4 regions of the Enterobacter sp. UPMP2060 genome follow, and region 1 is predicted to be linked to each of the others. Evidence: predicted binding sites of a transcription regulator. Region 1 holds the regulator's gene; each other region holds the start of a gene.
What was found. The regulator CRP, encoded in region 1, controls carbon source genes, mostly activating them, when cyclic AMP is high. The targets are predictions, from matches to a motif close to ATGTGANNNNNNTCACAT.
Positions count from the first base shown of each region.

Region 2: msrB (peptide-methionine (R)-S-oxide reductase MsrB) is a predicted target of CRP. The motif match lies at 2,913-2,930, and genes of this name have one in related genera.
Region 3: udp (uridine phosphorylase) is a predicted target of CRP. The motif match lies at 3,346-3,363, and genes of this name have one in related genera.
Region 4: ACWKXN_RS18950 (glycine dehydrogenase) is a predicted target of CRP. The motif match lies at 3,520-3,537, and genes of this name have one in related genera.

Region 1 is NZ_JBSKJQ010000008.1:11,774-16,924, forward strand. Features, by position in the region: gene ACWKXN_RS15880 (ABC transporter ATP-binding protein) at 1-383, shown strand, start outside; gene ACWKXN_RS15885 (hydrolase) at 496-1,518, shown strand; gene ACWKXN_RS15890 (YheU family protein) at 1,515-1,733, shown strand; gene ACWKXN_RS15895 (phosphoribulokinase) at 1,764-2,633, shown strand; gene ACWKXN_RS15900 (OsmC family protein) at 2,700-3,104, opposite strand; gene crp (cAMP-activated global transcriptional regulator CRP) at 3,416-4,048, shown strand; gene ACWKXN_RS15910 (YccS/YhfK family putative transporter) at 4,106-5,151, shown strand, end outside.
Region 2 is NZ_JBSKJQ010000001.1:639,555-644,705, forward strand. Features, by position in the region: gene ACWKXN_RS03140 (MipA/OmpV family protein) at 1-675, shown strand, start outside; gene ACWKXN_RS03145 (D-hexose-6-phosphate mutarotase) at 754-1,638, opposite strand; gene gapA (glyceraldehyde-3-phosphate dehydrogenase) at 1,712-2,707, opposite strand; gene msrB (peptide-methionine (R)-S-oxide reductase MsrB) at 3,048-3,461, shown strand; gene ACWKXN_RS03160 (YeaC family protein) at 3,518-3,781, shown strand; gene pncA (bifunctional nicotinamidase/pyrazinamidase) at 3,827-4,468, opposite strand; gene ansA (asparaginase) at 4,478-5,151, opposite strand, start outside.
Region 3 is NZ_JBSKJQ010000015.1:17,186-22,336, reverse strand. Features, by position in the region: gene metR (HTH-type transcriptional regulator MetR) at 1-1, opposite strand, end outside; gene metE (5-methyltetrahydropteroyltriglutamate--homocysteine S-methyltransferase) at 117-2,378, shown strand; gene ACWKXN_RS20570 (dienelactone hydrolase family protein) at 2,425-3,231, opposite strand; gene udp (uridine phosphorylase) at 3,487-4,248, shown strand; gene rmuC (DNA recombination protein RmuC) at 4,388-5,151, shown strand, end outside.
Region 4 is NZ_JBSKJQ010000012.1:32,764-37,914, reverse strand. Features, by position in the region: gene mpl (UDP-N-acetylmuramate:L-alanyl-gamma-D-glutamyl-meso-diaminopimelate ligase) at 1-805, shown strand, start outside; gene yjgA (ribosome biogenesis factor YjgA) at 894-1,445, opposite strand; gene pmbA (metalloprotease PmbA) at 1,541-2,893, shown strand; gene cybC (cytochrome b562) at 2,935-3,321, shown strand; gene ACWKXN_RS18950 (glycine dehydrogenase) at 3,638-3,976, shown strand; gene ACWKXN_RS18945 (SFCGS family glycine-rich protein) at 3,987-4,349, shown strand; gene ACWKXN_RS18940 (DUF4312 family protein) at 4,352-4,651, shown strand; gene ACWKXN_RS18935 (DUF4311 domain-containing protein) at 4,674-5,151, shown strand, end outside.

The sequences.
Region 1 (5,151 bases):
TCGACGGCGATCTGGAAGACTATCAGCAGTGGCTGACGGACGTGCAGAAGCAGGAAAACCAGCCGGAAGAGTCAGCAAAAGACAACGCCAACAGCGCGCAGGCGCGTAAAGATCAGAAGCGCCGTGAAGCGGAGCTGCGCACCCAGACGCAGCCCCTGCGTAAAGAGATTACCCGTCTCGAAAAAGAGATGGAAAAACTCAACGCCACGCTGGCTATCGTTGAAGAGAAGCTCGGCGATAGCGGCCTGTATGACCAGAGCCGCAAGGCTGAGCTGACCGACTGCCTGCAAACCCAGGCGAAGACCAAATCCAGTCTCGAAGAGTGCGAGATGGCGTGGCTCGACGCGCAGGAACAGCTGGAAGCGATGCTGCAGGCTGACTGACTTATTTACCCCGTTTGAAGAGCAGAATCCGTACCGGGTTCGGAAATCCAGCTTAAACGGGGTACAATTCGGAAAGTATCGTAAATTTCCGACAAGAATCAGCATCGCGCTTATGACCCAAATCATTCCATCAGACTTCGACATTGCGGCCGAAGACAGCACTGAGTTCGTGCCTATGCGCGGCGTGGCCAATCCGCATTTGCAGACCATGCTGCCGCGACTGATCCGCCGCAAGGTTCAGTTCACCCCGCACTGGCAACGGCTTGACCTGCCAGACGGTGATTTTCTGGATCTCGCCTGGAGCGAAGCGCCTGAACAGGCTCGCCATAAGCCGCGTCTGGTGGTTTTCCACGGTCTGGAAGGCAGCCTGCACAGCCCGTATGCGCATGGGCTAATTGAGGCGGCAAAAGCGCGCGGCTGGCTCGGCGTGGTGATGCATTTTCGCGGCTGCAGCGGTGAACCGAATCGTCAGAAACGCATTTATCACTCGGGTGAAACCGAAGACGGGACGTGGTTTTTACACTGGCTGCGGGAAAATTATGGCACCGTGCCAACGGCCGCCGTGGGCTACTCGCTGGGCGGGAATATGCTGGCCTGTCTGCTGGCCAAAGAGGGCGAAAGCGTACCGCTGGATGCCGCCGTCATTGTCTCCGCGCCGTTTATGCTCGAGCAGTGTAGCTACCACATGGATAAGGGCTTTTCCCGCGTCTATCAGCGCTATCTGCTCAACCTTCTGAAGGCCAACGCGGCGCGTAAGCTGAAGGCCTACCCGGATACCCTGCCGGTAAGCCTGCGCCAGCTGAAAAAGGTGCGTCGTATCCGCGAGTTCGACGACCTGATCACCGCGAAAATCCACGGCTTCGCCGATGCGATTGACTATTATCGTCAGTGCAGCGCCATGCCGCTGCTCAGCAAGATCACGCAGCCGACGCTGATTATTCATGCCAAAGATGACCCGTTTATGGATCATCACTCGATCCCCGCTCAGGAATTCCTGCCCGACAACGTTCACTATCAGTTGACCGAGCACGGCGGCCACGTCGGCTTTATCGGCGGCACGCTGCGCCGCCCGAAAATGTGGCTTGAGGCGCGTATTCCTGACTGGCTGACCCCTTATCTGGACGGTGCAAAATGATTATTCCCTGGCAGGATCTGGCTCCCGAAACGCTCGATAATCTGATTGAAAGCTTTGTATTACGCGAAGGCACCGATTATGGTGAACAGGAACGCTCGCTTGAGCAAAAGGTCAACGATGTTAAGCGCCAGCTGAAAAGCGGCGACGTGGTGCTGGTGTGGTCAGAACTGCATGAGACGGTCAATATCATGCCCCGCAACGCGTTTCACGGCTGATCTTCCACCCTTTTCAGTCAGGGAGTTGCTATGTCTGCCAGACATCCGGTTATTGCCGTTACGGGGTCGAGTGGTGCGGGAACCACCACCACCAGCCTCGCATTTCGCAAGATTTTCGCCCAGCTGAATCTCCGTGCGGCGGAGGTCGAAGGCGACAGCTTTCACCGCTACACGCGCCCGGAGATGGACATGGCCATTCGTAAGGCGCGCGATTCGGGTAAACACATCAGCTACTTCGGCCCGGAGGCCAATGACTTCGGCCTGCTGGAACAAACCTTTATAGAGTACGGTAAGAGCGGCAAAGGGCAGTCCCGCAAGTATCTGCACACCTATGATGAAGCCGTACCCTGGAATCAGGTGCCGGGAACCTTTACCCCGTGGCAGCCGCTGCCGGAACCCACCGACGTCCTGTTTTACGAAGGATTGCACGGCGGCGTGGTCACCCCTCAACACGACGTGGCGCGCCACGTGGATCTGCTGGTCGGCGTGGTCCCTATCGTTAACCTGGAGTGGATCCAGAAGCTGACGCGCGACATGAGCGAGCGCGGCCATTCGCGAGAGGCGGTGATGGACTCCGTGGTGCGCTCCATGGAGGATTACATTAACTTCCTGACGCCGCAGTTCTCCCGCACCCATATCAACTTCCAGCGCGTGCCGACGGTGGACACCTCGAACCCGTTTGCCGCTAAAAGCATCCCGTCGCTGGATGAGAGCTTTGTGGTGATCCATTTCCGCAATCTCGAAGGCATTGATTACCCTTGGCTGCTGGCAATGCTGCAGGGCTCGTTTATTTCGCACATGAATACGTTAGTCGTGCCGGGCGGAAAAATGGGGCTGGCGATGGAGCTCATCATGACGCCGCTGGTGGAGCGACTGATGGAAGGGAAGCAGATCGCGTGAGCATGTTCCCTCTCCCTGTGGGAGAGGGTTAGGGTGAGGGCATCAACACGCACGATGCCCCATCAATCACGCCTCGATCACTTCATACGAATGCGTGATTTTTACCGCTTTCTCCAGCATTAACGCCACCGAGCAGTACTTTTCCGCAGACAGGTCCACCGCACGCGAGACCGCCGCGTCTTTCAGCTCTTTACCGGTGACCACAAAGTGCAGGTTAATATGGGTGAACAGGCGTGGCGCCTCTTCGCGACGCTCTGACGTGAGTTTAACCTCACAATCCGTCACGTCATGACGTCCTTTTTGCAGAATCGACACCACATCAATTGCGCTGCATCCGCCTGCCGCCATCAGCACCATTTCCATTGGGCTGGGTGCTTTATCGCCGGAGTTACCGTCCATCAAAATCTGGTGTCCTGACGCGGACTCGCCCAGGAACGTTAAACCTTCAACCCATTTCACGCGCGCTTGCATATTCATTAACTCCAACGTTGCATTTTTGGTGACAGATTACGTGTGCGTTACATTTATCGCAATGGAAGGCGACCTGCATCATGCTGAAGCGAGACACCAGGAGACACGCGGCGAAAGCTATGCTAAAACACTCAGGATGCTACAGTAATACATTGACGTTACACGTGTATGCAGAGGACATCAAACTTTACTGGCTGCGAAACGTTACGGTAGCCGACTTCCCAGGGTATGGGTAAGAATTCGATTGCAACCCCAGAGTCCGGATGCATCTGATGACTCTGGTGACAGCTTATAACAGAGGATAACAGCGCATGGTGCTTGGCAAACCGCAAACAGACCCGACTCTCGAATGGTTCTTGTCTCATTGCCACATTCATAAGTACCCATCGAAGAGCACGCTGATTCACCAGGGTGAAAAAGCGGAAACGTTGTATTACATCGTTAAAGGCTCGGTGGCAGTGCTGATCAAAGATGAAGAAGGGAAAGAGATGATCCTTTCTTATCTGAACCAGGGCGATTTCATCGGTGAACTGGGCCTGTTTGAAGAGGGCCAGGAACGTAGCGCCTGGGTTCGAGCAAAGACAGCATGTGAAGTGGCTGAAATTTCTTACAAGAAGTTCCGTCAGCTGATTCAGGTTAACCCTGACATCCTGATGCGTCTTTCTTCCCAGATGGCGCGCCGTCTGCAGGTCACGTCAGAGAAAGTGGGTAACCTCGCCTTCCTGGACGTTACCGGCCGTATCGCACAAACTCTGCTGAACCTGGCGAAACAGCCAGACGCCATGACCCACCCGGACGGCATGCAAATTAAAATTACCCGTCAGGAAATTGGTCAGATCGTCGGTTGCTCCCGTGAAACAGTGGGCCGTATCCTGAAAATGCTGGAAGATCAAAACCTGATCTCCGCCCACGGTAAAACCATCGTGGTCTACGGAACGCGTTAATTCCGCTTAAACGGCGTGCCATCGCAAGGTGTCACGCCGTTTTTGTCTCTATTCCCCATGTGGCGCAGGCTGATCTATCACCCGGAAGTTAACTACGCACTGCGGCAAACGCTGGTGTTGTGTCTTCCTGTGGCCATAGGCCTGATCCTCGGACATCTTCAACAAGGCCTGCTGTTTTCCCTCGTGCCCGCCTGCTGCAACATTGCCGGTCTGGACACGCCGCATAAGCGCTTTTTCAAACGCCTGATTATCGGTGGCTGCCTGTTTGCCGGGTGTAGCCTCGCCGTACAACTCCTGCTTGCCCGGGATATCCCGCTGCCGCTGATCCTGACCGTGCTGGCGATGACGCTCGGCGTCACGGCGGAAATCAGTTCGCTGCACGCCCGCCTGCTTCCCGCCTCGCTGATTGCGGCCATTTTCACGCTGAGCCTCGCCGGGAACATGCCGGTGTGGGAGCCGCTGCTGATCTACGCCCTGGGGACATTATGGTACGGGCTGTTTAACTGGTTTTGGTTCTGGCTGTGGCGGGAGCAGCCGCTGCGTGAATCCCTGAGCCTGCTCTATGTGCAGCTTGCGGATTACTGCGAAGCCAAATACACCCTGCTCACCCAGCATACCGACCCGGAAAAATCCTTACCGCCGCTGCTGACGCGCCAGCAGAAGGTGGTGGATCTCATAAGCCAGTGCTATCAGCAGCTGCATATGCTCGCCGCCAACAAGAACCACGAGTACAAGCGGCTGCTGCGCACCTTCCAGGTCGGGCTGGATCTACAGGAGCATATCTCCGTAAGCCTTCACCACCCGCAGGAGGTGCAAAAGCTGGTCGAGCGCAGCCACGCCGAAGCGGTGATCCGCTGGAACGCGCAGACCGTATCGGCACGTCTGCGGATCCTGGCCGATGATATTCTCTACCACCGCTACCCGACGCGCTTTAACATGGAAAAACAGCTGGGCGCGCTGGAGAAAATCGCCCGCCAGCATCCCGATAACCCGGTCGGCCAGTTTGCCGCCTGGCACTTCAGCCGCATCGCCCGCGTGTTGCGCACCCAGCGCCCGCTTTATCCCCGCGACCTGATGGCGGATAAGCAAAAACGGCTTCCGCT
Region 2 (5,151 bases), on a different contig from region 1:
CAGTGGACGGTTGGCGCGGGTGTTGGCGTCATTAACAGCCCGTATAAACAGTATGACCGTGATGTTTATCCTGTTCCCGTTATCACCTATGAAGGCGACAACGTCTGGTTCCGCGGGCTCGGCGGCGGCTACTATCTCTGGAACGATAAGGCCGATAAGCTCTCCATCATGGCCTACTACGACCCAACGCATTTCAAGCCGGGTGACAGCGACAGCCATGCGCTTCGCCAGCTCGACAAGCGTAAAAGCACCATGATGGCCGGGCTTTCTTATGTACATAACACCGAGTATGGCTTCCTGCGTACGGCCCTGGCGGGTGACACGCTGGATAACAGCAACGGCTTTATCTGGGATCTGGCGTGGTTGTACCGCTACACCAACGGTGGGCTCACCCTGACGCCGGGTATCGGTGTGCAGTACAACAGCGAGAACTACAACGACTACTACTACGGCGTCTCTAAAAACGAGTCCCGCCGCAGTGGTCTGAAAAGCTACAGTGCAGATGACGGCTGGGATCCTTACCTGGAGCTGACCGCGAGCTACAACTTCCTTGGCGACTGGAGCGTGTACGGTACCGGCCGCTATGAGCGTCTGAGCGACGAAGTGAAGGATAGCCCGATGGTCGATAAGTCCTGGGCAGGCATCTTCTCTGTGGGTGTGAGCTACAAGTTCTGATTGTGCATTAATTCAGTGCAATCTTTGCATCAAAACGGGGCGCTTGCGCCCCGTTTGCTTTAGCGTGGTGCAGTGAATTTATCGCTTAACAATGCGAATCGTCTGCCCTAAACGGGACGGTTTTTCTTCACTCGCTTTTTGCGGGTTGCTCACGCAAGCGGTTTCCACGCAGACAAACGTTTTGTAGCCTTCATCCGTCATATCGGCCATGCTGACGGACAGCGCAGGGCCCGGGTTCCAGCCCACCACGTCGCTGTGATGATGATGGACCACTTCAATGCCGCGGTTCAGGGCGCCGTCGTGGATCACGCTGCACGCTTCCGGGTGCAGGTAAACGCGGTCGGTACGGTCAGGGAATGCCTGAACGCCGTCGCTCAGTTTGCCTTCTTTCGCGTTATCCACTTTGTCGATATAGGTATTGCCCAGGCCGCTCACCTTCACGGCGCTGATATCACCCACGTTGAAATAGGTGTGCAGGGCAGAGGTGGTTTCGAACTCGCCGTGAGCTTCCAGTTCGATTTCACAGGTTTTACCCAGCTTGAAGCGGGCATACAGGGTGAAATCGTGCGGCCAGAGGGCGCGGGTTTCATCATTAGCCTGCAGCTCAAAGGTCAGCACTGCGCCGTTGTCATCTTCGTTATGCGCTTTCAGCGTCCACTGCTGGTTGCGGGCAAAACCGTGAGACGGCAAACCCGGCTGTGCGGACGGGCCGAACCACGGCCAGCAGATCGGTACGCCACCGCGGATTGCGGCCCCTTTTTTGAAGGAGGTCGCATCGCTCAGCCATAAGCCTTCTGCTTCGCCTTCCGGTTTCCAGGAGAGCAGGTGGGCGCCGTTGAGCGCTACGGAGGCTTTAACGCGTGGGTGGTCAACGACGATGACATCAGCACCGTCAATCTGACGGCGGGAGAGCACAGGGGTAAGTTGTTCGACTACCGGAAGTGCAAAAATTTTATTAGTCATTAAGCAATCCTCTGTCTTATAAATAAAAAAAGGCGACCGAAGTCGCCTTTTTGGATCAAACACTCATCTCAACTTATTTGGAGATGTGAGCGATCAGGTCCAGTACTTTGTTAGAGTAGCCAGTTTCGTTGTCGTACCAGGAAACCAGTTTCACGAAGTTGTCGTTCAGTGCGATACCTGCTTTAGCATCGAATACTGAAGTGCAGATTTCGCCGTTGAAATCGGTAGATACAACGTCGTCTTCGGTGTAGCCCAGAACGCCTTTCATTGCGCCTTCGGAAGCAGCTTTGATTGCTTTCTTAATTTCTTCATAAGAAGCAGCTTTTTCCAGACGAACGGTCAGGTCAACAACGGATACGTTAGGAGTTGGAACGCGGAACGCCATACCAGTCAGTTTGCCATTCAGTTCTGGCAGTACTTTACCTACAGCTTTAGCAGCACCGGTAGAGGATGGGATGATGTTCTGAGCCGCGCCACGACCGCCGCGCCAGTCTTTGTGAGACGGGCCATCAACGGTTTTCTGAGTAGCGGTAGTCGCGTGAACGGTAGTCATCAGACCTTCGATGATGCCGAAGTTGTCGTTGATAACTTTAGCCAGTGGTGCCAGGCAGTTGGTGGTGCAGGATGCGTTAGACACGATATCCTGGCCAGCGTAAGTTTCGAAGTTTGCACCACGAACGAACATTGGGGTGTTGTCTTTGGAAGGACCAGTCAGAACAACTTTCTTCGCACCTGCGGTGATGTGTTTACGCGCAGTTTCGTCGGTCAGGAAGATACCGGTTGCTTCAGCAACAACGTCAACACCGATTTCGTTCCATTTCAGGTTAGCTGGGTCTTTTTCAGCAGTAACGCGGATGGTTTTGCCATTAACAACCAGGTGGCCGTCTTTCACTTCAACGGTGCCGTCGAAACGACCGTGAGTTGAGTCGTACTTCAGCATGTACGCCATGTATTCAGCGTCCAGGAGATCGTTGATACCAACGATTTCGATGTCAGAACGTTTCTGAGCAGCACGGAAAACAATACGGCCGATACGGCCAAAACCGTTGATACCTACTTTGATAGTCATATATTCCACCAGCTATTTGTTAGTGAATAAAAGGTTGCCTGTAAAATTACAAAAACCTTACGCAGCGTCAAGCGGAATCGTGTCAATCATTGCGACAAATCAATCCTGTGACTAACGTTTGTGCGACTGACTCGCCTCACTTTCCCTTTGAGCTTGCACCCATATGGGGGCTGAGCCGGGATTTTAAAGTCCTCTCAGGATAAAAATGTGAACGTGATCACAATTGCCTGACCGCTTATTCGCGACACATAAGTTTAGATCAAAAGTGCACGCAAGGGTGTTAATGTTTTGTTAGAATCCGGGTTGAAAGATGTCTGTTTCTACAGCGAGATGTAAGCATATGTCGAACCAACGTAACCCTGACGATTTGAAAAAAAACCTCACAGAAATGCAGTTTTACGTGACGCAGAATCACGGAACGGAACCGCCGTTCACCGGGCGTTTACTGCACAACAAGCGAGACGGCGTCTACCACTGCCTGGTCTGCGATGCGCCTCTGTTCAATTCACAAACGAAATTTGATTCTGGCTGCGGCTGGCCGAGTTTCTACGAGCCGGTGAGCGATGAGGCCATCCGCTACCTGACCGACTCGTCGCACGGCATGGTGCGTACGGAAATTCGCTGCGGCAACTGCGATGCGCACCTTGGGCACGTCTTCCCGGATGGCCCCCAGCCTACGGGCGAGCGTTTCTGCGTAAATTCAGCCTCAATGAGCTTCACCGATGATGAAAACGGTGACCAGATTAAGGGTTGAAAAAACGATTCAGCAAATTATTCCTTTGAAAGGGCGCGAGAGTGAATATTGATGACATGGTTAGCGGCATGACGCCGGAGATTTATCAGCGTCTGGTGACCGCCGTAGAACTGGGAAAATGGCCCGACGGCGTTGCGCTGACGCCGGAGCAAAAAGAGAACAGTTTGCAGCTGGTGATGCTGTGGCAGGCGCGCAATAACACCGACGCGCAGCACATGACGATCGACACCACAGGCCAGATGGTCATGAAGAGCAAGCGCGAGCTGAAAGAAGACTTTGGCATCACGCCGAAGCCGATTGCGACGATGAAAATGCAATAACGGTGCAGGTTGATACCCTCTCCCACAGGGAGAGGGCGTAAAAGACTACGCCTGTGTTTCCAGCCAGTCTTCGAGCGTATACAGCGTTGCGCCTTCCGCAGCCATATCCATAAACGCCTGAGCGCTGTCCTGCGGGTGAATGTTTACCCCGCGGCAGCCGTCGGTGATGACGCTGACGGTATACCCCAACTGGAGCGCGTCCAGCACGGTAAACTTCACGCAGTAATCCGTCGCCAGGCCCAGCACGATCAGCTCCGTGATTTCATGGTGGCGTAACCACGCGTCCAGCGCCGTTTTCTGGCGATGCCCGTTATCAAAAAACGCGCTATAGCTGTCGATAGCCGGGTTTTCACCTTTATGGAACACCGCGTCGATGGCTTTCTGGTTCAGGAGCGGATGCAGCTCCGCGCCTTCCGTCTGCTGTACGCAGTGATCCGGCCAGAAGGTTTGCGCCAGCCCGTCGAGTTCCCCCTGAGTGAAAGGATCGACGTCGTGCTGGCTGGCAAAGCTGCCGTGGTTCGCCGGGTGCCAGTCCTGGCTTGCGACAACCGCTTCACCGCGGGCTTTGCACCAGTCAATCAGCGTGTTTGCCACGTCAACGGTACTGTCACCTTCGGCGACGGCCAGCGCACCGCCCGCGCAGAAATCATTTTGCAAATCGACCAGTAACAGGGCGCGTTGCTTCATGAGCACTCCTTATTCGTCCGGGGTCAGCTCGCCGCGCAGGTTTTGCATCATCGCGCTGCGAATAGACTGAATGTCCAGATCCTGACTCAGTAAATAGTGAAGTTTAGTCAGCGTTGCCTCAACGGTCATATCGAACCCGCTGATAACTCCGGCGTGCGCCAGCGCGTTGCCGGTGGCATAGCCGCCCATGTTGACCTTTCCGGACATACACTGGGTCAGGTTCACGACTACAATTCCGCGCTCGCTGGCTTCCTGAAGCTCTTTCAGGAATTCGCCGTTCTGCGGTGCGTTGCCGACGCCATAGGAGCGCAAAATCAGCGCTTTCACCGGCTGGCGCAGGAAGTTACGCACCACATCGGCAGAGATACCCGGGTAGATAGTGACCACGCCAATCGGCTGCGGAGTGATCGGATGCACGATCAGCTCGCCGGCGGTGTTCGGTGCAGGCGGCGTGCCCAGACGACGGATATGAATCCCGGCCTCCAGCAGCGGCTGCAGGTTAGGGGAGGCGAAGGCGTCAAAACCGTCAGCATGGGCTTTGGTGGTACGGTTGCCGCGATACAGACGGTTATTGAAGAACAGCGACACTTCGTTAATCGGGTAATTCGCCGCCACGTACAGGGAGTTCAGCAGGTTGATCTGCCCGTCCGAGCGCAGCTCCGCCAGCGGAATTTGCGACCCGG
Region 3 (5,151 bases), on a different contig from region 1:
TGAAAGTCCTTCACTTCGCCATGAACATATTGCGCTTGAGGAATATACAGTACCTGCCAATTATAGAAGTGTAAACATCTGGACGTCTAAATAACGAATTTCACAAGGGGCACACCATGACAATCCGCAATCACACTCTCGGTTTCCCTCGCGTCGGCCTGCGTCGCGAGCTGAAAAAAGCACAAGAAAGCTACTGGGCGGGTAATGCCACCCGCGAAGAACTGCTGGCGGTAGGACGCGAGCTGCGCGCCCGCCACTGGGATCAGCAAAAACAGGCGGGCATTGACCTGCTGCCGGTGGGCGATTTCGCCTGGTACGACCATGTTCTGACGACCAGCCTGCTGCTTGGCAACGTGCCGGCTCGTCATCAGAACAAAGATGGATCGGTAGATATCGATACCCTGTTCCGCATCGGCCGTGGCCGCGCGCCGACGGGGGAGCCAGCGGCAGCGGCGGAAATGACCAAGTGGTTTAACACCAACTATCACTATATGGTGCCGGAGTTCGTCAAAGGCCAGCAGTTCAGGCTGACCTGGACGCAGCTTCTGGACGAAGTGGATGAAGCGCTGGCGCTGGGCCACCAGGTGAAGCCGGTGCTGCTCGGGCCGGTAACGTACCTGTGGCTGGGAAAAGTAAAGGGCGAGCCGTTTGACCGACTCAGCCTGCTGAAGGATATTCTGCCGGTCTACAAACAGGTGCTGAGTGAGCTGGGCAAACGCGGCATTCAGTGGGTGCAAATCGACGAACCGGCGCTGGTGCTTGAGCTGCCGCAGGATTGGCTCGATGCCTTAAAACCGGCGTATGACGCGCTCACCGGTCAGGTAAAACTCCTGCTGACGACCTATTTTGAAGGCGTGACGCCGAACCTGAAGACCATTACCGCGCTGCCGGTCCAGGGCCTGCACGTTGACCTCGTACACGGTAAAGATGATGTGGCGGAGCTGCACAAGCGTTTGCCAGCGGACTGGCTGCTCTCTGCCGGGCTGATCAACGGCCGTAACGTCTGGCGCGCCGATCTCACCGAGAAATACGCGCAAATCAAAGACATCGTCGGCAAACGTGAGCTGTGGGTGGCCTCGTCCTGTTCGCTGCTGCACAGCCCGATCGATCTGAGCGTGGAAACGCGTCTGGATGCCGAGGTGAAAAGCTGGTTTGCCTTCGCCCTGCAAAAATGTGAAGAGCTGACGCTGCTGCGCGACGCGCTGAACAGCGGCGACACGGCGGCGATTACCGAATGGAGCGCCCCGATCCAGGCGCGTCGTCACTCGGCGCGCGTGCACAACCCGGCGGTGGAAAAACGCCTGGCGGCCATCACCGCTCAGGACAGCCAGCGGCAGAGCCCTTACGAGGTGCGCGCCGAAGCGCAGCGCGCCCGCTTTAATCTGCCCGCGTGGCCGACCACCACAATTGGCTCTTTCCCGCAAACTACGGAGATACGCGGCCTGCGTCTGGACTTCAAGAAGGGCAATCTGGATGCGAATCACTATCGCACCGGCATCGCCGAACACATCAAGCAGGCGATTATCGAGCAGGAACGCCTGGGGCTGGACGTGCTGGTGCACGGCGAGGCCGAACGTAATGACATGGTGGAATACTTTGGCGAGCACCTGGACGGCTTTGTCTTTACCCAGAACGGCTGGGTGCAGAGCTACGGCTCCCGCTGCGTGAAGCCGCCGGTGGTTATCGGTGACGTCAGCCGCCCGGAAGCGATCACCGTGGAGTGGGCGAAGTATGCCCAGTCCCTGACCGACAAGCCGGTAAAAGGGATGCTCACCGGTCCGGTGACCATTCTCTGCTGGTCGTTCCCGCGTGAAGACGTGACTCGTGAAACCATCGCCAAACAGATCGCCCTGGCGCTGCGTGATGAGGTGGCGGATCTGGAAGCGGCAGGCATTGGCATTATTCAGATTGACGAACCGGCCCTGCGCGAAGGCTTGCCGCTGCGCCGCAGCGACTGGGATGCCTACCTGCAGTGGGGCGTGGAGGCGTTCCGCATCAACGCCGCGGTGGCGAAGGACGACACCCAGATCCACACCCACATGTGTTACTGCGAATTCAACGACATCATGGATTCGATTGCCGCGCTGGATGCCGATGTGATCACCATCGAGACCTCGCGTTCAGACATGGAGCTGCTGGAGTCGTTTGAAGAGTTCGACTACCCGAATGAAATCGGGCCGGGCGTGTACGACATTCACTCCCCGAACGTGCCGAGCGTGGAGTGGATTGAAGCCCTGCTGAAAAAAGCGGCCCAGCGCATTCCGGCAGAGCGCCTGTGGGTGAACCCGGACTGCGGACTGAAAACCCGCGGCTGGCCGGAGACGCGCGCGGCGCTGGCGAACATGGTGAAGGCGGCGCAGAACCTGCGTCAGGCTTGATGATGCGTAGGCCCGGTAAGGCATAGCCGCCACCGGGCTTTTTTTATTACGCTTTCTTACCGCCGTACTGGCTAAACCACGCCAGCATTCTCTGCCAGCCATCTTTGGCTGATTCTGCGTGATAGCTCGGACGATAATCGGCGTTAAACGCGTGCCCGGCATCCGGATACACCACGATCTCCGCCTTCGCATTGGCCGCACGGAGCGCATGGCGCATGGTCTCTACCGAATCCAGCGAAATACCGGTGTCCTGACCGCCGTAAAGCCCTAACACGGGGGCGTTTAGCTCCGTGGCGATATCGACGGGATGTTTCGGTGAATTCAGCGTTTTCTCACCCACCAGTTTGCCGTACCAGGCGACAGCGGCTTTGAGCTGCGGGTTATGCGCGGCATACAGCCAGCTAATGCGTCCACCCCAGCAGAAACCGGTGACCAGAAGACGATGCGGATCGCCGCCGTTGCGCGCCGCCCAGCTGGCGACGTGGTCGAGATCGGCCAGCACCTGCGCGTCCGGGACTTTACTGACCAGGTTGCTGAGCAGTGTTGGAATATCGCTGTAGTCGTTCGGATCGCCCTGACGGAAGTAGAGCTCTGGCGCAACGGCCAGATACCCTTCCAGCGCCAGTCGGCGGCAGAGGTCGCGAATGTGTTCGTGAACACCAAATATCTCCTGAATCACAATCACGATGGGCAGCGGACCGTCTGCCGATTTTGGCCGTGCGTGATAAGCAGGCATATTCTCCCCCTGCGAGGGAATGGAGGTCTCGCCCGCGGTAATTGCCGCTTCTGGCGTCGACACGATGGTTGAAGCATGTGGGGCCGCAGCAGGTGCAAAACCGGTTTTTTCAGTCATGGCATTCTCCGTACCAATGAGTTAGCGCAAAGGTAAATATAGACACCAGGTTAACAACTCACAGTGCCTTAAACGGTCTATCTTTTGTGCAGCACCTGGCGATATAACTTGTTAATGTGATGTGAATCACTTTTTTATGGAAATTCAATGTAATCATTTTCATTCATGGTGAGGTGTGTCACGAAAATATGCTTACTGCTTCTGTAAAGTACCGTTTTACTTCTTCTGACTAACCGACCCACAGAGGAGTCACCTATGTCTAAGTCTGATGTTTTTCATCTCGGCCTCACCAAAAACGATTTACAAGGGGCTACGCTCGCTATCGTCCCTGGCGATCCTGAGCGTGTGGAAAAGATCGCCGCGCTGATGGATAAGCCGGTCAAGCTGGCTGCCCATCGTGAGTTCACCACCTGGCGCGCAGAGCTGGATGGCAAAGCGGTGATCGTGTGCTCTACCGGTATTGGTGGTCCGTCTACGTCTATTGCTGTTGAAGAGCTGGCACAGCTGGGCATCCGTACTTTCCTGCGTATTGGTACCACTGGCGCTATCCAGCCGCACATCAACGTCGGCGACGTGCTGGTCACGACCGCGTCCGTTCGTCTGGACGGCGCAAGCCTACACTTTGCACCGATGGAATTCCCGGCAGTGGCTGATTTCGAATGCACCACCGCGCTGGTTGAAGCTGCGAAATCCGTGGGCGCAACCACCCACGTGGGCGTCACCGCCTCTTCCGACACCTTCTACCCGGGCCAGGAGCGTTACGACACCTTCTCAGGCCGCGTGGTAAGCCGTTTCAAAGGCTCAATGGAAGAGTGGCAGTCCATGGGCGTGATGAACTACGAAATGGAATCCGCAACGCTGCTGACCATGTGCGCAAGCCAGGGTCTGCGTGCCGGTATGGTGGCGGGCGTGATCGTCAACCGCACCCAGCAGGAGATCCCGAACGCCGAAACCATGAAGCAGACCGAAAGTCATGCAGTGAAAATCGTGGTGGAAGCAGCGCGTCGCCTGATCTAATCCTCTCTTCTGAAATCAAAGGCCGACGCGTTCGGCCTTTATTTTTTGCGTAGCGCCTCGCAGGAAAACCCTTTAAAACTGGACGTTTATACAGCACAATTCTATTTTGTGCGGGTAATACGTTGATGCAGGGGGCATTGTGGATATCTCGATCCTGATTTACGCGGTGATTGCGCTGGTGGGCTTAGGGATTGGCTGGCTGATTTCCAGCTACCAGCATGCGCAGCAGAAGGCCGACCAGTTGGCCGAGCGAGAAGAGATGGTCGCCGATTTAAGCGCGGCAAAACAGCAGCTTGCTTTGAGCGAACACTGGCGCGACGAGTGCGAACTGCTCAACAACGAGCTGCGTAACCTGCGAGACATTAACACCTCGCTGGAGGCCGATCTCCGCGAAGTCACTACCCGCCTTGAATCCACCCAGCTGCATGCGGAAGACAAAATCCGCCAGATGATCAACAGCGAGCAGCGCCTCAGCGAACAGTTTGAGAACCTCGCCAACCGAATTTTTGAGCACAGCAACCGCCGCGTTGACGAACAGAACCGCCAGAGCCTGAACAGCCTGCTGACGCCGCTGCGCGAACAGCTGGACGGTTTTCGTCGTCAGGTGCAGGACAGCTTTGGTCAGGAAGCCCGCGAGCGACACACGCTGGCGCATGAGATTCGCAATCTTCAGCAGCTGAATGCGCAAATGGCGCAGGAAGCGGTCAACCTGACCCGCGCGCTGAAAGGGGATAACAAAATCCAGGGCAACTGGGGAGAAGTGGTGCTGACCCGCGTGCTGGAGGCCTCTGGTCTGCGCGAAGGATACGAATACGAAACGCAGGTGAGTATCGAAAACGATGCCCGCTCTCGCATGCAGCCGGATGTGATTGTGCGGTTGCCGCAGGGTAAAGATGTGGTGAT
Region 4 (5,151 bases), on a different contig from region 1:
TATTTTTGACGACCTGAAAGCGATCCAGAAACAGTTCCACCACCTGGTGCGCATTGTTCCGGGCCAGGGGCGCATCATCCTGCCGGAGAACGACATCAACCTGAAGCAGACGATGGCGATGGGCTGCTGGAGCGAGCAGGAGCTGGTGGGCGAGCAGGGCCACTGGCAGGCGAAGAAACTCAACGCCGATGCCTCCGAGTGGGAAGTGCTGCTCGACGGTGAAAAAGTGGGTGAGGTGAAGTGGGGCCTGGTGGGCGAGCACAACATGCACAACGGCCTGATGGCTATTGCTGCGGCGCGTCACGTTGGCGTTCTGCCTGCGGATGCGGCCAATGCGCTGGGCTCGTTCATTAACGCCCGTCGCCGTCTGGAACTGCGCGGTGAAGCCCACGGCGTGACCGTATATGACGATTTTGCACACCACCCGACGGCCATTTTGGCAACGCTTGCCGCCCTGCGCGGCAAGGTCGGCGGCACAGCCCGCATTCTGGCGGTGCTGGAACCGCGCTCGAACACCATGAAGATGGGTATCTGCAAAGATGATCTCGCGCCGTCGTTAGGACGTGCCGATGAGGTCTTCCTGCTGCAGCCGCAGCATATTCCGTGGCAGGTGGCCGAAGTGGCCGATGCCTGCATTCAGCCCGCGCACTGGAGCGCGGATGTGGATGCGCTCGCGGATATGGTGGTGAAAGCCGCTCAGCCTGGCGATCACATTCTGGTGATGAGCAACGGCGGTTTTGGTGGGATCCATCAGAAGCTGCTGGACGGTCTGGCGAAGAAAGCGGAAGCGGCAGCCGCAGAGTAAAAAAAGCCCGGTAGCGCTTGCGCTTACCGGGCCTACATTCTTTCCTCCCTCGCCCCTCCGGGGAGAGGGTCGGGGTGAGGGGAACTGATTACTCTTCGTTCTCAGACAGCTCGCGCAGATACTGGAAAATCAGGCGCGCAGACTTCGGCGGCTTATTCCCTTCTTTCTCTTTCTGCGCGTTGCGGATCAAGGAACGCAGCTGCTGGCGGTCGGCATCCGGCCACAGGTTCAGCACTTCCGGTACGGCATCATCACCCTGTTCAATCAGGCGATCGCGGATCTGCTCAAGCTTATGGAAAAACGCAACCTGCTGGTTGTGGCGGTTTTTCAGCTTGTCCAGCGCCTGGCGGATCGGATCGACGTCGCGCTGACGCAGCATTTTCCCGATAAGCTGAAGCTGGCGACGACGGCCTTCTTTCTTGATTTTCTGTGCCAGTTCAATGGCATCACGCAGATCCTGGTCGAGCGGGATCTTGTCCAGCGCGTTTTTACCCAGTTCTACCATTTCTGCGCCAAGCTGTTTTAACTCTTCGGCGTCACGTTTAATTTCACTTTTACTGACCCAGATGATCTCATCATCTTCGTCTTCGATGTCATCACCGGGAACGTCGTCGAGCCAGTCTTCGGGCTGCTTAGTCATGTCAGGCTCCTTAAAAAAAGAGGCTAATGTTACCAGTTAAGACGCGCACTGAAAAACGGTTCTCTGTTAGACTTCAGATAACTCTCTCTTACAGTATGGCATTTGCGATGAAAGTAACCTCACAAGTTGAAGCGCAGCGTAAGATTCTTGAAGAAGCCGTCTCCACCGCGCTGATGCTTGCTTCAGAAAAATCAGATGGCGCCGAAGTGGCGGTCAGCAAAACCACCGGCATCAGCGTAAGTACCCGCTACGGTGAAGTGGAGAACGTAGAATTCAACAGCGATGGCGCGCTTGGGATCACGGTGTATCACCAGAATCGCAAAGGCAGCGCGTCTTCCACCGATCTCAGCCCGGATGCCATTGCCCGTACGGTGCAGGCGGCGCTGGATATCGCCCGTTATACCTCTCCGGATCCTTACGCAGGCGTGGCGGATAAAGACCTGCTGGCGTTTGACGCGCCGGATCTCGATCTTTTCCACCCGGCGGAAGTGACCCCGGACGAAGCGATCGAGCTCGCCGCGCGCGCCGAGCAGGCTTCCCTGCAGGCCGATAAGCGCATCACCAATACCGAAGGCGGCAGCTTCAACAGCCATTACGGCATCAAAGTCTTCGGCAACAGCCACGGCATGCTGCAGGGCTACTGCTCTACCCGTCATTCGCTCTCCAGCTGCGTGATCGCCGAAGAGAACGGTGACATGGAGCGTGACTACGCCTATACCATTGGCCGCGCGCTGGGGGATTTGCAGTCTCCTGAGTGGGTGGGTAAAGAGTGTGCCGAACGCACGCTGTCACGCCTGTCGCCGCGCAAACTCTCCACCATGAAGGCCCCGGTTATTTTTGCCAACGAAGTGGCGACCGGTCTGTTTGGCCATCTGGTGGGCGCTATCGCAGGCGGCTCGGTTTACCGTAAATCGACCTTCCTGCTCGACTCGCTGGGCAAGCAGATCCTGCCGGAATGGCTCACCATTGAAGAACATCCGCACCTGCTGAAAGGGCTGGCCTCCACGCCGTTCGACAGCGAAGGCGTGCGCACCGAACGTCGCGATATCATCAAAGACGGTATTCTGACCCAGTGGCTGCTGACCAACTACTCCGCGCGCAAGCTGGGGCTGAAAAGCACCGGACACGCTGGCGGCATCCACAACTGGCGCATTGCCGGACAGGGCCTGAACTTTGAGCAGATGCTGAAAGAGATGGGCACCGGTCTGGTGGTCACCGAGCTGATGGGCCAGGGCGTAAGCGGCATTACCGGAGACTACTCGCGCGGTGCGGCGGGCTTCTGGGTGGAAAACGGCGAAATTCAGTATCCGGTGAGCGAAATTACTATCGCCGGCAACCTGAAGGACATGTGGCGCAATATCGTTACGGTCGGTAACGATATTGAAACACGTAGCAATATACAGTGTGGTTCTGTACTTCTGCCGGAAATGAAAATCGCCGGTCAGTAATACCCGTAAAGGCGTTTTAATAATAAAAAAGGAAGTGAGCAATGCGTAAACATCTGTTAGCGATCGTCGCGGCTTCAACGCTGGTTCTTGGCTCTTCTGCGTTTGCTGCCGATCTTGAAGACGACATGGGCATCCTCGGTCAAAACCTGAAGGTGGTGCAGAAAACCGACAATGCGGCTGAAATGAAAGACGCGCTGACCAAAATGCGTGAAGCGGCGCTCGACGCACAAAAAGCGACGCCTCCGAAGCTGGAAAGCAAAGCGGCAGACAGCGCAGAGATGAAAGACTACCGCCACGGCTTTGACGTGCTGGTCGGCCAGATCGACGGCGCGCTGAAGCTGGCTAACGAAGGCAAAGTGAAGGAAGCCCAGGCGGCGGCCGAGCAGTTTGTGACGACCCGTAACACCTATCACAAGAAATACCGTTAACCGATCGCGCATCTGACAAACAACCAGCGGGGGCCAGCGGCCCCCGTTTTTTTTTATGCGGTAATAAGTAAACCCTATCGCCATCACATTTTTGCGTCACCGCGCCTGAACGTTTCGTTTCCCCGGCGCGCGTTTTGCCGCTGGAATACGTGATATTCATCACGCAAATACCGGGATTAATTCAGATTCACCGCATTTATGTGGCACAGATCACTGCTGCGGCTCGCCTTTCCACTTCGAAGTGGAAAACAACTCGCTACAAACAATTCCCCCCCAACGTTAGTTTTATTCCAGAGCCATTAACGGGGTAAGACCAGTGATTAACGGAGCGGTAATGAACGACGTTGGGGAACAGGCAGAGCAAACAGAACAGCTCGCGAACACCATGCTGCAGCAGGTTTATGCCCTGCTGGCCCGGAACAACATCATCCCCAATGCGGTACAGGAGCAGATGCTCACCTCCCACGTGCGCGCAATGGCGCACCGGTCCGTGACCGGCGAGCCGCTGCCGGAGGTTGAAGCAGAGCTGTTTGACGAAATTTCACCGGATTCAATGCGGCTTGCCCGTGAAGTGGTCGCGCAGTTTGGCAATCTTCCTGATGAAGAAGCCTGGCTGCTCTCCGTTCACTTTGAAGTCGCGAAAGACAACCTTTAAGGAGCAACACATGGAACAGATTACAGTCGTGATTGGCGATCGCCTGGGTAAAGGTCAGAAAGTGGCTGCCGGTGTGGAAAAAGCAGGTGGACGCGCGGTGGTTGTACCGGGCATGGCGGCGGACATGAAGCTCGGCGACGTGATGAAAGCGGAAAACGCCACCTTCGGCATCTCCTTCTGCGGCAGCGGCGGCGCGGGTGCCATCACTGCCCAAACCAAATATGGCTACAAGGCCAAATACGGCATGCGTTCCGTGGAAGAGGGCGTGACCGCCATCAACGAAGGCTGCAACGTGCTGGGCTTCGGCTTTATGGATAAAGAAGAGCTGGGCGAGCGTCTGGTGCAGGCGTGGCAGAAGAAATACGGCGCATAAGCATGAAAGAACAGTTCACAACCACGGTGAGAGTGAAGGGCAAAGGCGACGCCAAAGCGCGCGCCTTTGCCGACGCGCTCAACCACGTTCAGGCCGCGGTGATGAAAGCCTCACCGCATATCTTACTGCGTATTGAGCCACAGGATGTGCAGGTCGTTCAGGCGCAAGAAGCGGTGCGAAAAGAAGCGTTTCTGTTCTTCTTTCTGCGCCGGGAAAGACGCACCTACAGCGTGGAGCTGGATGTGACCGTCAACGTGACCGCTATCAATCTTGACCAGGTGGATTTCGTCACGCAACGCTGATTATTCATAAAAGGGCAGACTGATGTTCTTAATTATATTAATAAAATCGCTCATCATTGGCGGCCTGGTTGGCGTCGGTGTCGGAGCCGGGGCTGCACGCATGTTTCATGCGCCTACCACTCAGGGTATGGGCGCGTTTCGTACGTTGGGGGAACTGAACTCCTGCGAAGGGGATCCGGCGTCCCACTTCTCCTTTGGGTTAGGTTTCTTCTTTAACGCCTGGGCCTCTTCCGTGGCCGCAGGGGCTTTCACACAGGACGTTGACCACCGCATCATCCCGAACTGGGGTGCTGCTGCGCTGATGATCAAAAACCGTAACGTCGGCGAAACGCTGCACGACCCGCGCAAAATGGCGATTGCCTGCGGCGTGATTGGCATGCTCGTCGTCACCTTCCTGAACCTGACCGCCTCCTCCGTGCCGGCAGCGCTTCAGGTCACCGCCGTGAAGGTTCTGGTACCGGCGGCAAACCTGCTGGTGAACACCGTGATGCCGGTGATCT